DNA from 3 places in the Dietzia sp. NPDC055340 genome. Region 3 is predicted to be linked to each of the others. Evidence: predicted binding sites of a transcription regulator. Region 3 holds the regulator's gene; each other region holds the start of a gene.
The links. Region 3 encodes LexA, which represses DNA repair genes until DNA is damaged. Its sites were predicted from a motif close to CGAACANNTGTTCG; they were not measured.

Region 1: the regulator LexA is predicted to act here: its motif matches at 3,467-3,480, upstream of ACWIFB_RS13500 (DUF222 domain-containing protein).
Region 2: the regulator LexA is predicted to act here: its motif matches at 1,380-1,393, upstream of recA (recombinase RecA).

What each region holds. Positions count from the first base shown of each region.
Region 1 covers NZ_JBSHML010000018.1:39,376-44,232, reverse strand. Annotated here, with positions in the region: gene resB (cytochrome c biogenesis protein ResB) at 1-854, shown strand, start outside; gene ccsB (c-type cytochrome biogenesis protein CcsB) at 851-1,855, shown strand; gene ACWIFB_RS13500 (DUF222 domain-containing protein) at 1,872-3,461, opposite strand; gene ACWIFB_RS13495 (ArsR/SmtB family transcription factor) at 3,696-4,043, shown strand; gene ACWIFB_RS13490 (SRPBCC family protein) at 4,139-4,857, shown strand, end outside.
Region 2 covers NZ_JBSHML010000014.1:99,999-104,855, reverse strand. Annotated here, with positions in the region: gene ACWIFB_RS11975 (regulatory protein RecX) at 1-88, opposite strand, end outside; gene recA (recombinase RecA) at 94-1,197, opposite strand; gene ACWIFB_RS11965 (DUF3046 domain-containing protein) at 1,423-1,617, opposite strand; gene ACWIFB_RS11960 (PspA/IM30 family protein) at 1,688-2,515, opposite strand; gene ACWIFB_RS11955 (helix-turn-helix domain-containing protein) at 2,615-2,929, opposite strand; gene ACWIFB_RS11950 (CinA family protein) at 2,998-3,540, opposite strand; gene pgsA (CDP-diacylglycerol--glycerol-3-phosphate 3-phosphatidyltransferase) at 3,537-4,124, opposite strand; gene ACWIFB_RS11940 (YciI family protein) at 4,201-4,482, shown strand; gene ACWIFB_RS11935 (DNA translocase FtsK) at 4,515-4,857, opposite strand, start outside.
Region 3 covers NZ_JBSHML010000023.1:1,921-6,777, forward strand. Annotated here, with positions in the region: gene ACWIFB_RS15200 (malate synthase G) at 1-342, opposite strand, end outside; gene dapF (diaminopimelate epimerase) at 462-1,346, shown strand; gene hflX (GTPase HflX) at 1,420-2,868, shown strand; gene lexA (transcriptional repressor LexA) at 2,923-3,591, opposite strand; gene nrdR (transcriptional regulator NrdR) at 4,425-4,857, shown strand, end outside.

The DNA.
Region 1 (4,857 bases), on a different contig from region 3:
ACTACGAGATGGCGGTCAACCACCCGCTGCGCATCGGCTCGACCCGCGTCTACCTGCAGGGACACGGCTTCGCGCCCACGTTCACGGTGACGTTCCCCAACGGCGAGACCCGCACCGACACCCAGCACTGGCAGCCGACGGAGCTGCAGACGTTCCTGTCCTCGGGAATCATGCGCTTCGATCCGCCGGCCGGCATGTACCCGGACCTGGTCGAGCGGCGTGGGCAGCAGATCGCCGTGCAGGGCCTGTTCGCGCCGACCGCGCAGTTCGACGGCACCCTGCTCAGCTCCCGCTTCCCGCGCATGGACGACCCGGCGGTGGCGATCGACGTCTACCGCGGCGACGCCGGCCTGGACACCGGCCGCCCGCAGTCGATCTTCTCGCTGGAGCCGGACCTCATCGAGTCGGGATTGCTCAACCGCGAGGCGCGCGTCAACCTGCGGCCGGGCGAGTCCACGACGCTCGCCGACGGCACCGAGGTCCGGTTCGACGGCGCCGAGGAGTTCATCAACATCCAGGTCTCCGAGGACCCCACACAGATCTGGGTGGGAGTGTTCGCCGCGGTCATGATGGGCGGCCTGGTGTTGAGCCTGATGGTGCGGCGCCGGCGAATCTGGGCCCGGGTGAGTATCGACGACGACAACGTCACCCGCGTCGACCTGGGGGGCCTGGCCCGGACGGACCGATCGGGCTGGGGCTCGGAATTCGATGCACTCCGGGACCGGCTGGTCGCTGAATCCACTGTCACACCCGTGTTGCCCGGTGACGGCTTGCCTGATCCGGCGGAGCCGGGACACACTTCAACCAGTCGCGGCGATGCCGACGACACCGTGCGGAAGGACGACACCCGGTGAATACCTTGATTCTCGCTCAGGGGCTGCCTGTCAACGAGACCCTGTCCACGTACTCGGATCTGGCGTTCCGGACGGCGTTCGGCATCTACGTACTGGCGCTGATCGCATCGCTGGTCTACTACGGGGGGTTCCGCGTAGCCAAGGTCTCGGAGAAGGAGCTCGTAGCGGCCGGCGGCACCGGGCTCACCGAGTCCACCTCGCTCAGCTCCACCGGAATCGCCGACGATGAGCGGGCCGCCGCCGGGAACCGGCGCTGGGCCCGGATCGCGCAGCTGTTCATCACCATAGGATTCGTCTTCTCGGTGGCGTCGCTGATCCTGCGAGGACTCGCAACCGACCGGTTCCCGCTCGGCAACATGTACGAGTTCATCCTCGGCACGTCGATTCTCGGGGTGGGCGCCGGGCTGGTGTTCCTGCGCAAGCCCGCGATGCAGACGGCATGGCCGTACCTGCTGCTCCCGGTGCTGGTGCTCATGTTCTTCGGCGGGACGCACCTGTACTCCGAGGCCGCACCCGTGGTGCCGGCGCTGCGCTCGTACTGGCTGCCGATCCATGTGTCGATCATCTCGCTGGGTGCGGGGATCCTGCTCGTCCCGGGTGTCGTGTCGATCATGTACCTCATCCGCGTGTGGCAGCCGCAGGGCCAGGAGAACGGCTGGGCTGCCGGGTTGGCCCGCCCCCTGCCGGCGGCGGAGACCCTCGACCGGCTGGCCTACCGCGTCACCGTGATCGGCTTCCCCGTCTTCGGCGTGGGCATCCTGCTGGGCGCGGTGTGGGCCGAGAGCGCGTGGGGCCGGTTCTGGGGCTGGGACCCCAAGGAGACGGTGTCGTTCATCTCGTGGGTGTTGTACGCCGGCTACCTGCACGCTCGCGCCACCTCCGGCTGGGGCCCGAAGAAGGCGGCGTGGATCAACATCGCCGGATTCGTGGTGCTGGTGTTCAACCTGTTCTTCATCAACATCGTGGTCTCCGGTCTGCACTCGTACGCGGGCCTGAACTGACACCCGGCGGCGCGGCCTAGGCTGCCGACCGCCCCTGCTGCCCCGGCGGCTGCTCGGCGGATCCGCCCGTCGGCCGGAGCCGCTGCTCGGCCTGCGCCCGCAGGTACCGCCGTTCGGTGTGCCGGCGCTGCCGCCTGTGCGGCCGGCGTCCTGCCCCGGCTATGCCGTCGCCGGTCCGGCCGGCCTCCGCCGACTCCTGTTGTAGACAACTGCGCTCGGGGTGCCGCGGTGCGGCGAACTGCGCGAGCGGCCCGTTGGGGACGCTCATGATCCGCGTCCCGGGGTCCCGGTCGGGATGGTTCGGCCCGTGGATCCACACGTAGACCCCTTCGGTGTTCCGGTAGTACGCCCATAGGCCTTCGGTCTTGAGGCGATGATGCGTGCGGCAGAGACAGCCGAGATCGTCGCTTGTCGTGTGACCGCCACGGCCGGGTTCGTCATGGTCGAACGGGATGATGTGATCGAGGTCGGTCTTGTCCGCCGGGGTCTGGCATCCGGGAAATACGCAAGTGCCGTCGCGGCCCCGGCAGAAGTGGGACAGTGCCTCCGAGGGGGAGTACCGGCGCGCGCCCTCGCTGTCCGGGTCGGCGAGAGTGTCCAGCGCGTCGAGCCTTCGTCTCGCCATGCGCTGCAACTCATCGGCGGTGTAGCCGGTGACCGGACCGTATCCCGTCAGGAACAGCCCGCGGAAGTCGGGATCTCCGTCGTCATAGGAATGGATGATCACCCGCCGAGCCGCCTCTTGCGCGGCCGGATCGGTGGGGTGGCTGCCGTCGGGCTCCGGCAGACAGGTCCAGCCGCGACTCAGGGCGAGTAGGCCGGCGGCTCGGAGTTGCCCGCTGGTCCGGGAATCGTCCGCGGGGACGGTGCGTACCAGCGCCTCGATGCGGTCGGCGATCTCGATGGCGTCCACTGCGGTGAGGGTCGCGGTGATCCGGGCGAGGTCGCCCGATATGGGCGTCATCCTCACGTTCTGATCACGTCGCGTCTGCTGTGCGCGCGCATCGGCACCCACGGGGTCGCAGGCCGCGACATGCTTGCTGAGCATCTTGCGGAGAGGTCCGATTCTGGGCGGGTGCGTTCGTCGCCTGGTCGGTGCGAGGCCCTCGCAGATGCGCCGGTCGAGTTCAGGGATCAGCGTGTCCTCGACCAGTGCGGTCTCCTCGGCGATGGCGTGGGCTGCGTGGACCCCGATCCATCCGGTCGTCAGCAGTGCCGCGGTTCGCGGGAGCCGCTCGATCAATTCCACCGCTGTGGCGACGAGGCGGAATGCGCCGCGGCGCGACAAGGCCATCGACGCGCCCACCATGGTGGCGGCCGTGTCCAGCGGGTCGCGCTGCTCGTCGTGCTCGGTGGCCCTGCGAACGCAGGCATAGGCGTAGACGACGGTGCCGCCCTCGGCGGCGTTGATCACTCGTTGGGCGAGATACCCGCGTTGCTGTCCGGGGTCCCATCGGCTGAAAGCGTCCGGGACGAGCACCTCGGTGGCGGGGGCTGTGGTCGTGGTGAATCCCGGCGGCGGCTCGAATCTCTGCTCGAACTGCGTGGTGAGCGCCTCGGTCGAAGGGGCCGACTTCTGGGTGGTGAAGGGGTGGTTGGTCGTCATGTGATCGACTGTATGTTCGAGTTACGACATTGTTGACCGGCGGGATTGTCGGGGCCGGCGGAATCGGGATGCGACAGGTGCGGGGCGGGGTGGCACTCGGGACCGCCCCGGCGCGTTGACCTGCAGTGCCCTGAACCACCCTTTCAGGGCAGTCCAGGTCAAGGGCCGGGCCCGGGAGGATTCCGCGGCGTCAGCTATTGACGGGCGGGCGTGTTCGGCCTAGCGTGATACCAAATGGTTCTACATCAACCGTACGAGACGGACTTCAGCGATGCCGACGTCGACCGGATCTTCCGAGCGCTGGCTGATGCCACGCGCCGCGACATCGTCCGGCGCACGCTCGTCGAGGAGGCGTCCGTCTCCGAACTCGCCGAGCGGTACGCGATGTCGTTCGCGGCGGTCCGTAAGCACGTCAACGTCCTCGAGGAGGCCGGGTTGATCAGCAACAACCGCATCGGCCGAGAACGCCGGATCCGCGGCAATCCCGAGACCATCCGCACCGCACAGGGCCTGCTCACCAGCTATGAACAGCTGTGGCGCGGCCGTATCGACCGCCTCGATGCGTTCCTGGCCGAAGACTGAACGACCCTGGTCGGAAACCGAGGAAGGAGGACCGCGAAAGGTACTGGCCCGCCACGTCCCACCACGCAGGCCGATCTCATCCCTGGAGGCTCACAATGCCCATCACCTCAGTAGCCAAGGACCCGGAGGCGCTGACCCTCGTCGTCGTCGCCGATTTCACCGTTCCGCTCCGGCGTCTCTGGGACGCCTACGCCGACCCGCGCCAACTCGAGAAGTTCTGGGGGCCACCCACGTGGCCCGCGACGTTCGTCCGCCACGACCTCGCGCCCGGCGGTCTGTCCGAGTACTACATGACCGGCCCCGACGGTGACCGCTCCGGCGGCTACTGGGAGTTCCTGGCGGTCGCGGAGGGACGCTCGTTCGAGGTCCTCGACGGCTTCACCCGCGACGACGGCGAGCCCAACACCGACATGCCGTCCATGCGTATGGTCTTCGAGTTCGCCGAGACGGACGGCGGCTCGCGCCTCACCACGACCACCCACTTCAACAGCCTGCCCGAACTCGAGCAACTCCTCGAGATGGGCATGGAGGAGGGCATGACCTCCGCCATGGGGCAGATCGACGACGTGCTCGCCGACCTGCGGAGCTTCGCCGCCGACCGCGCCACGAGCGCCCAACTGCTGTCCGACACCACGGTCCGGATCAGCCGGGTCGTGCGCGGGACCCCGGAGCAGGTGTGGGCCGCCCACCACGATCCGGAACTGCTGCGGCAGTGGTGCTACGGGCCCGAAGGCTGGGAGTTCACCGAATGTGTCACGAGCACGAAGCCGGGGGACCGGCACCGCTACGCGTACGCGCCGACCAACGGCACGGA
Region 2 (4,857 bases), on a different contig from region 3:
CCGCCGCTATTGCCGCCCGGAGCTCATCCGCATCGAGCTCCGGGCGCTGACCGGTCGCGCGCTGCCCTTCCGGGCGCGTCCGATCCATCGGCATCAGAACTCGACGGGCACCACGTCGATCGGGGCGTCCTCGTCGGACTCCGCCTCGATCTCCGCGATCTCGGCCCCAGCTCCGATGTTGAGCTTGTCCAGGATCTTGCGCTCGATCTCGTCCCGGACGGCCGGGTTCTCCTTGAGGTAGCGGCGGGCATTCTCCTTACCCTGCCCCAGCTGGTCCTGACCGTAGGTGAACCAGGAACCGGACTTCTTGATGAAGCCGTTCTCCACGCCCATGTCGATGAGCGAGCCCTCGCGGCTGATGCCCTCGCCGTAGACGATGTCGAACTCGGCGATCTTGAAGGGCGGCGCAACCTTGTTCTTGACGACCTTGACCTTGGTGCGGTTACCGACCGCGTCCGCCCCGTCCTTCAGCGTCTCGATGCGACGCACGTCCAGCCGCACCGAGGCGTAGAACTTGAGCGCCTTACCACCGGTGGTGGTCTCGGGCGAGCCGAACATCACGCCGATCTTCTCGCGAAGCTGGTTGATGAACACCGCGGTGGTCCCGGTGTTGTGCAGGGCGCCCGTCATCTTTCGCAGGGCCTGACTCATGAGGCGGGCCTGGAGTCCGACGTGACTGTCGCCCATCTCGCCCTCGATCTCCGCGCGCGGCACGAGCGCCGCAACGGAGTCGATCACCAGGATGTCGATGGCTCCGGACTTGACGAGCATGTCCGCGATCTCGAGCGCCTGCTCGCCGGTATCCGGCTGAGAGACGATGAGGTTGTCCGTATCCACGCCGAGCTTGCGTGCGTACTCCGGATCGAGTGCGTGTTCCGCATCGATGAACGCCGCGATACCACCGGCGGCCTGGGCGTTGGCGACAGCGTGGAGGGCCACGGTGGTCTTACCCGAGGACTCCGGACCGTAGATCTCCACGACACGGCCACGGGGGAATCCGCCGACCCCGAGCGCCACGTCCAGCGACAGTGCGCCGGAGGGGATGACCTGGACCGGCGGCCGATTGTCGTCTCCCAACCGCATGACGGAGCCCTTGCCGTAGGCCTTGTCGATCTGGGCCAGGGCCAGTTCGAGTGCCTGCTCACGATTCTGCGCGGCGCCGGGCTTGCCCGTGCCCGTCTTGGCCTTAGCTGCCATGTGTCTGCTCCGTTCGTGCTCGACCTCCGGCGCCTCGCCGATCGGTCTGTGTGGTTTCACTCGCGGACGTTACGGGCCGGGTACGACACGAAGCGCCATACGAGGCCCGGCGACCGTCTCCTGTGGACTGGTGACGCCCTGTGGACAGCGGGGGCCCGCCGTCATCCGTGTTCCAGTGTAGGGGAACGTCTGTTCGACGTCGAACGACACGCCGTACATATGGCGCTAGCGCAACTGTTCGGGGACGTCGAACTCGTCACAGAGCGCGAGCCAGACCTGCTTGACCGATTGTCCTCCATCGATCGCCTCATGGGCGGTACGGCCACCGCACGCGGCCAGATGGTGCGTCCGCACGAGGTGGTCCGCGCGGAGTTCACCGAAGGCCTCCACCGTTCTGGCGTTGAACTCGGTCAGTGTCACCCGCTGCACCTCCCTGTTCGGACGACAACGGGCCGCCGGCGAACCCGCCGACGGCCCGTGTGCCTCCAGATCACTGCTGTTCGGTCTGCGCCTGCTGCTGGGGCGGTGTGGCCGGCTGCGCTTGGCCCTGTCCGAGCTGACCGGAGGAGCCGCTGCCCTGGCCGAGCTGGCCGCCCTCCGCCTGCATCGACGCCCGGATCTGCTCGAGCCGACTGTGGCCCGCCATCTGCGTGGACGCCTGCTCGATCTCCATCATCCGGCCCTGGACCGAGTTCTGGGCGAGCTCCGCGGAGCCGAGTGCGTTGGCGTAACGCTTCTCGATCTTGTCGCGGACCTGATCGAGGTTCGGGGTGTTACCACCGGACGACAGCTCCGACATCGACTGCAGGGAGGCACTGACCTGCTCCTGCATCTTGGCCTGCTCGAGCTGGCTGAGGAGCTTGGTGCGCTCTGCGACCTTCTGCTGGAGCACCATGGCGTTCTGCTCGACGGCCTTCTTCGCCTGACCGGCGGCCTGAAGAGACTGATCGTGCAGACCCTTGAGGTCCTCCACGTTCTGCTCCGCGGTGACGAGCTGCGCCGCGAACGCCTCGGCGGCGTTCTCGTACTCGGTGGCCTTCTGCACGTCACCGTTCTGACGGGCCTGGTCCGACATCTGCAGCGCCTGACGGGTAGACCCCTGGAGCTTCTCGATGTCCGCGAGTTGCCGGTTCAGTTTCATCTCGAGCTGGCGCTGGTTACCGATGACGGCCGCGGCCTGCTGTGAGAGCTGCTGGTGCTGACGCTGCGCGTCGGCGATGGCCTGCTGGATCTGCACCTTCGGATCGGCGTGTTCGTCGATCTTCGAATCGAACAACGCCATGAGGTAGCGCCATGCCTTGGAAAACGGATTGGCCATCGCTGCGTTTAGTCCTTCTGCCGATTCGGACGACGGGTCTGTTCTACGGTACCGAACGCCGTCATGGGTGGACCACCTGGAGTTGTCCCGGAAAGGGAATCAGGCTGCGAGCACGGGCTCGGTGAACGTGCCCGGTGGCGAGACCTCCAGCGCCGCGCGGATGAGGATCTCGCCGAGCGACACCTCCAGCGCTCCGGAGATCGACGCAAGCAATTCGCTGGAGGCCTCCTTGCGCCCCCGCTCGATCTCGGAGAGATATCCGGGGCTGACCCTCGCCGCGTCGGCTACATCCCGCAGGGTCCGACCTGACTCCCCGCGCAGGCCACGCAGAACCGTCCCGAGGGTCTCGCGCAACAACGGCGGGGCGCTGGGCTGGTCGGGGCGGGGCAGTGTGGTCATCTGGATGTTCGGCATCACCGGGTACAACGCGTCACCTTCCGGATTCGTTCCCACTTTCCCGATCCCCGTCGCAGGACGTCCGTTCATCGATCCCGCCCTCCGTTCCCGCCGGCCGGGCGGGCCCCGGCCGCCACCTCGGTGACCAGCGACATCGCCGCGTCGCACGCCTGGTCGCGGATCCGCCGTCGATCACCGGCGAGCGCCAACCGCACCGACCATGCCGCACGACCTGGGACGCACAGCCCCACGTACACAGTGCCGACCGGAAGACCCTCCTGCTCGTCGGGGCCCGCCACCCCGGTCAGCGCGAGTCCGACGTCCGCCCGGCAGCGGGCCGCCGCGCCCGTGGCCAGCGCCCGCGCGGTCTCCGCGGACACCGCTCCGTGCAGGTCCAGGACGTTCTGCGGCACGTCGGCCAGGACATGCTTGAGGTCGGTGGCGTAGACGACGAGCCCGCCCCGCAACACCGCACTGGCCCCGGGCACGTCCGCGATCGTGGCCGCCACGAGGCCGGCTGTCAGCGACTCGGCAGTGGCGAGGGTCCATCCCCGGGCCTTCAGCGTCGCGACGAGTGCCTCCTCCACCGACGCCTTCCCCGGCCCCTCGACCGCCCCGGGCTCGCTCATCGGCCACGCGCCGCGGCCTGCCGGGCCTTGACCACGTAGTCGATCCCGGTGTAGACGGTCAGCACCACCGCCACGCCGACGATGAGCCACTCCAGTGGCCACACCCAGTAGGGCAGCGGCAGGATGAGCAGCCCGACGCCGAGTGTCTGCGTGACGGTCTTGAGCTTGCCGCCCCTGCTCGCCGCCACCACGTGGTCGACGCCGAAGAAGCGCCAGAGCGTGATCCCGACTTCGCGCACCAGGATGACGACGGTGACCCACCAGAACAAATCGTGGACGAGCGAGAGCGAGATCATTGCCGCGGCCATGAGTGCCTTGTCCGCGATCGGGTCGGCGATCTTGCCGAAATCGGTGATGAGTCCGAGTCTGCGCGCGAGGTAACCGTCTGCGTAGTCGGTCAACATCGCGACGGCGAACACGCAGAACGCACCGATCCGCCACCAGGCGTCCTGGGCGCCCGCCACGAAGAACACGACGAGGAAGACCGGGACCAGGATGATCCGCAGCACCGTGAGGAGGTTCGCGATGTTGAGAACGGGGACCTCGGCGGTGGGGCTGCCTTCGCCAGTCGTGGAGGTAGTCACCTCTTCACCTTAGCCAGAGCCGCCCGCCTACCCTTGACGGCACAGCCAGCCCACCCACACCAGAGGGAGACCCCACATGCCGCTCTTCGCCGTCACCTACCGCTACGAGGCCGCACAGACCGACGAGCGGGAGGCGAACAAGCCCGCGCACCGCGAATGGCTGGCGGCCCGGGTCGAGGCGGGCTCGATCCGTACCGTGGGTCCGTTCGTGGACGGCTCCGGTGCGTTGCTCCTGGTCGAGGCCGACGACGACGAGGCCGCACGCGCACTGATCGCTCAGGACCCGCACTGCGTCCGGGGCGTGGTCCCGGAGATCACCGTCCGGGAATGGATGCCCGTGTTCGGTGCGCTGGCCTGAGGGCCCGCCCCGGACGGCAACGGCCGGGACGGTCAGCCGACGGGCGACTCCACGGGATCGCCGATCGCGGAGGGCTCCCCCGCCGGGTCGTCCGCATTCTCCTCCGGCGGGGTGCCGCCCTTGATCATCCACAGAACGGATGCCAGCTCTTCGGGCCGGACCAGGACCTCGCGGGCCTTGGATCCCTCGGACGGCCCCACGATGTCGCGGGACTCCATCAGGTCCATGAGCCGGCCGGCCTTGGCGAACCCGACGCGCAGCTTGCGCTGCAGCATCGAGGTGGAGCCGAACTGGCTGGAGACCACGAGCTCGACCGCTGCCAGCAGGTCGTCCAGATCGTCGCCGATATCCGCGTCGATGTCCTTCTTGCCGTCG
Region 3 (4,857 bases):
CGGGCCGGCGATCGTCGCGATCTCCTCGTCGACGCCTGCGGTCTTCACCGAGACGGACTCGGGCGCGGGGACGAGGTACCCGATCTCCCGGAGGAACGTCTTATACGCGGCGGGATCGATCGGGGCCGGGTTCTCCTGATGCCACGCGTCGATCTTCGACTGCAGTTCGTCGCGCACCCCCAGAAGTTCCCGGTTACGAGGCGCGAGGTCGGTGAAGATCGCCGCCGCGCCGGCCCAGAACTCGTCGGGGTCGACCCCGGTACCCGGGATCGCCTGCGAATTGACGAAGTCGTACAGGACCTTGTCGACCTGGATACCGCCGACGGTGATGCGATCGGACATCGATGCTCTCCTCCTGTTAGGGGATCGTTCTCGGCTCAGACTCTAGTTGGCGCCTCTGACGGCTTCATCTGGCATTTCCACAGTGTGGAACGCCGGGCCCCCTGGGTAGGATTCGGCCCATGGCGCAGAACAGGTCGGTGGCTCCGGCGGAGATCACGTTCATCAAGGGGCACGGCACCATGAACGATTTCGTTCTCCTGCCGGACGACCGCGCCGAGCTCGAGCTCGACTCCGATCTCGTGCGTGCCCTGTGCGACCGCCGCGCGGGTATCGGAGCGGATGGGATCCTGCGGATCGCCACGGCAGGGGCGCTTGTGGAACAGGCGGTCCTGTCCGAGCTGCCGGACGGTGTGCTCGAGGCGGACTGGTTCATGGACTACCGCAACGCCGATGGCTCCATCGCCGAGATGTGTGGAAACGGGGTCCGGGTGTTCGCCCACGCGCTGGTCGCGACCGGCCGCGCGGAGACGGGAGAGGTCCGGGTCGGCACCCGTTCCGGACCCCGACCGGCCCGGATCCTCGAACACCGCGGAGATCGCGCGGTAGTCCGTGTCGATATGGGGCAGCCGGAGCTTCTCGGTCTGTCGTCAGTGCAGGTCGGGGATCGGACGTTCGCCGGGATCGCGGTGGACATGGGCAATCCCCACCTCGCCTGTGTCGTGCCCGGGCTCGATGGTGAGAAGCTTGCGGCGCTTCCCCTCCACCGCCAACCGGGGTTCGACACGGACTTCTTTCCGGAGGGGGTCAACGTGGAGATCTCGACTCCCCTGCGGGAGGGCCGTGTCTCGATGCGGGTCCATGAACGTGGGGCGGGCGAGACGATGTCCTGTGGGACCGGAATCGTCGCCACGGCGGTGGCCGCGCTCGCGGATGCCGGCCGGACCGCCGGCGAGGTCGTCGTCACGGTGCCGGGCGGGGAGGTCGCCGTCGGCCTGACCGAGAGCGGATCCACGCTCACCGGCCCGTCGGTACTCGTCGCGGAGGGCACATTCCGGAGGTCGTAGCGCATGTTCTCCGTCTATCCCGGGGTCGGCGCCCGGCGGCATGACCGGGCTTGGTATGAGATGATGGCCGGGAATGACTAACGAATCCGGGGCGGCGGACCGCCCACTACGTAATCTCGACCCCTCCATCGGCGAACTGCAGCTCGAGGAACGCTCCTCGCTGCGCCGGGTCGCGGGTCTGTCCACAGAGCTCCAGGACGTCAACGATGCCGAGTACCGGCAACTCCGACTGGAGCGGGTCGTGCTCGTCGGGGTGTGGACCGAGGGCTCGTCCGCCCAGGCCGACGCGGCGATGGCCGAGCTCGCCCAACTCGCGGAGACCGCCGGGTCCGAGGTGTGCGACGCGCTGATCCAGCGCCGGGACAAGCCCGATGCGTCGACGTACATCGGGTCCGGCAAGGTGAGCGTGCTCAAGGATGTGATCGCCGCCACCGGCGCGGATACGGTAATCTGTGACGGTGAGCTGACCCCGGGCCAGCTGATCTCGCTGGAGAAAGCCGTGAACGTCAAGGTCATCGACCGGACCGCACTGATCCTGGATATCTTCGCCCAGCACGCCACGAGCCGCGAAGGCAAGGCGCAGGTCTCGCTGGCCCAGATGGAGTACATGCTTCCCAGGCTGCGGGGTTGGGGCGAGTCGCTCTCCCGGCAGGCAGGCGGCCGCGCCGGCAGCAACGGTGGGGTGGGCCTGCGCGGTCCCGGCGAGACCAAGATCGAAACCGACCGCCGCCGGATCCGTGAGCGGATGGCGAAGCTGCGACGCGAGATCAAGGGTATGAAGCAGGCTCGCGACACCAAGCGTCACCGCCGTCGTGCCACCCCGGTGCCGTCGATCGCGATCGCCGGGTACACGAACGCCGGTAAATCGAGTCTCCTGAACCGGATCACCGGAGCCGGGGTGCTCGTTCAGAACGCGCTGTTCGCCACCCTGGACCCCACGACCCGGCGTGCAGATCTCCCGGACGGGCGAACGGTCGTGTTCACCGACACCGTGGGCTTCGTCCGACACCTTCCCACGCAACTCGTTGAGGCATTCCGATCGACTCTGGAAGAGGTCGTCGATTCGGAACTGCTCCTGCACGTGGTCGATGGCTCGGATCCGATGCCGCTGCACCAGATCGAAGCGGTGCGCAGGGTGATCAACGACGTCGTCGAGGAGCAGGGCGCCGAGCGGCCCCGTGAGTTGGTCGTGATCAACAAGATCGATGCGGCAGACCCGTTGGTGCTGACCGAGCTGCATCACGCGGTTCCGGACGGCGTGTTCGTGTCCGCCGCGACGGGGGAGGGGATGGACGAGCTCCTCGAGGCGATCATGGACATCATTGCCTCCGGTGACACTGAGGTCACGCTACTCGTGCCCTACCGGCGGGGTGAGGTGATCTCCCGGGTGCACGCGGAGGGCGCGGTTCTCGCTGAGGCGCACACGCAGGAGGGCACGAGGATCACGGTGCGGCTGCCCCAGTCGGTGGCCGGCGAGGTGTCCGAGTTCCTGGCCGACGGCACACACGGCGGCGCCGCCTGAGCCCGGGTTCCGGGAGCAGGCGGCGCGGGCCGGACTGGGGACTTCTCGTGAACGTCACATCTTGCGGAAGACCGTGACAACCTTGCCGAGCACCGTCGCATGCTCGCCGGGAATGGGGCTGAACGCGGGATTATGGGGAAGTAGCCAGACGCCCGTCTCGTCCTTACGGAAGGTCTTGACCGTGGCCTCCCCGTCGATCATCGCGGCCACGATCTCGCCGTTGTCGGCCACGTTCTGCTGACGGACCACCACATAGTCGCCGTCACAGATCGCGGCGTCGATCATCGACTCGCCGACCACCTTGAGCATGAACAACTCCCCCGACCCCACCAGGTCCGCAGGTAGCGGGAACACTTCGTCGACCGCCTGTTCAGCCAGAATCGGCCCCCCGGCGGCGATGCGCCCCAGCACGGGAACATAGACCGCTTCCGTTGCCCCGGACGGGCGCCCCTGAGGCGGGGTGGGTGCGCGCCGACCCCGCGACTTCTGGCCCGGGACGCCATGCACGTCGACCGCCCGCGGCTTGTGGGGATCCCGGGTCAGAAAGCCCTTCTTCTCGAGGGTCCGGAGCTGATGCGCGACGGAGGAGGTGGACTGCAGTCCCACCGCATCGCCGATCTCCCGGATGCTGGGCGGATATCCACGGTCTTTCACCGTGTCGTGGATATGTAGCAGCACGCTCTTCTGACGAGGCGTGAGCGCCTCGAAGTCCGGTTTCGGCATCGCGATGTCCCTTCGGCGAATGGATGTTCGACGTCTCTCTTTGTCTACACCCTAGACGGGCCGGGAACGAAGCGCCACACACCTGTTCGAAGAAATTCGCGCTCGGGTGGTGACTCTGTCGGAGTCGCGTGATACAACTCTAGGCAGTGTTCGAGTTCGAACAGGTGTTTCGGGCAACACACACAAGCGTGCGATTCCGTGTCGCACAGTCTGTCGAGTAGGGAGTGGCCATGTCCGTTCAGGAGCTTCAGTCGCACGCGCACCTCACGCGGAGCTGGACCGAGGTCTGCGCAGGGGAACACGGCGTCGTCCCGGTCCGGGACTCGGGGGGCCGGGGCGGGCGGCCGGCGTCGGCTCTGCCGTCCGGCGCCTCACGCACCCGGCCGGTGGTCCGTTCGAAGGGCCGACGTGCCGGTGGGGCTGTGAGCACGGATCGCGCGCGGCCGGTATCGGCACGCAAGTCAGTGCAGCGCCGGGGTGTGGCATTCGACCGATCGCCGGCGAGCGGTCGTTCGACTTCTGCTGCCCCGGTCGTGCCCGGTCGTCGGATCGTGGTCCGATCGGCGGGGTCTGTGCGCGCGTGCAACGTGCAGGCGCCGGCGACGGCGCCAGTGGGAGTGGTGGATGACGTGCCGACGTGGGCGCTGGTCGTCTGTGGAGTCCTTTTCGGGATCGCGATGCTCCTGGCGCTGGCCTTCCTCGGCGGGCCCGCCTACGCGTGATCGGGTGGTCGGCCTCTTAGACTGGAGTAGAGACGGCACATGGTCCGTCTCCGTCCCGGTGAGCAGTTCACCTGAGGGCGTGAGATCCGGTCAATGAAGGGCGGAACGGGAATGTACTGCCCGACGTGCCACAACGAGGACTCCCGGGTGATCGATTCCCGGTCCGTCGACGAGGGGCAGGCGATCAGACGCCGTCGCGAGTGTTCGGAATGCGGGCACAGGTTCACCACTCTCGAGACGCCTCTGCTGACGGTCCTCAAACGCAATGGAGTGACCGAGTCCTTCAGCCGCGACAAAGTGGTCAGAGGCGTGCGCCGTGCATGCCAGGGGAGGTCTGTGGAGGAAGCCGCACTCCGCAGGCTCGCGCAGCAGGTCGAGGACGCGGTCCGCGCACGAGGCGCCTCCGAGGTCCCTGCGCACGAGATCGGACTCGCCATCCTGGGGCCGCTGCAGGACTTGGACGAAGTCGCGTATCTGAGGTTCGCCTCCGTATACAAGCAGTTCAGTTCGGCGGACGATTTCGAACGAGAGATCATCGCTCTCA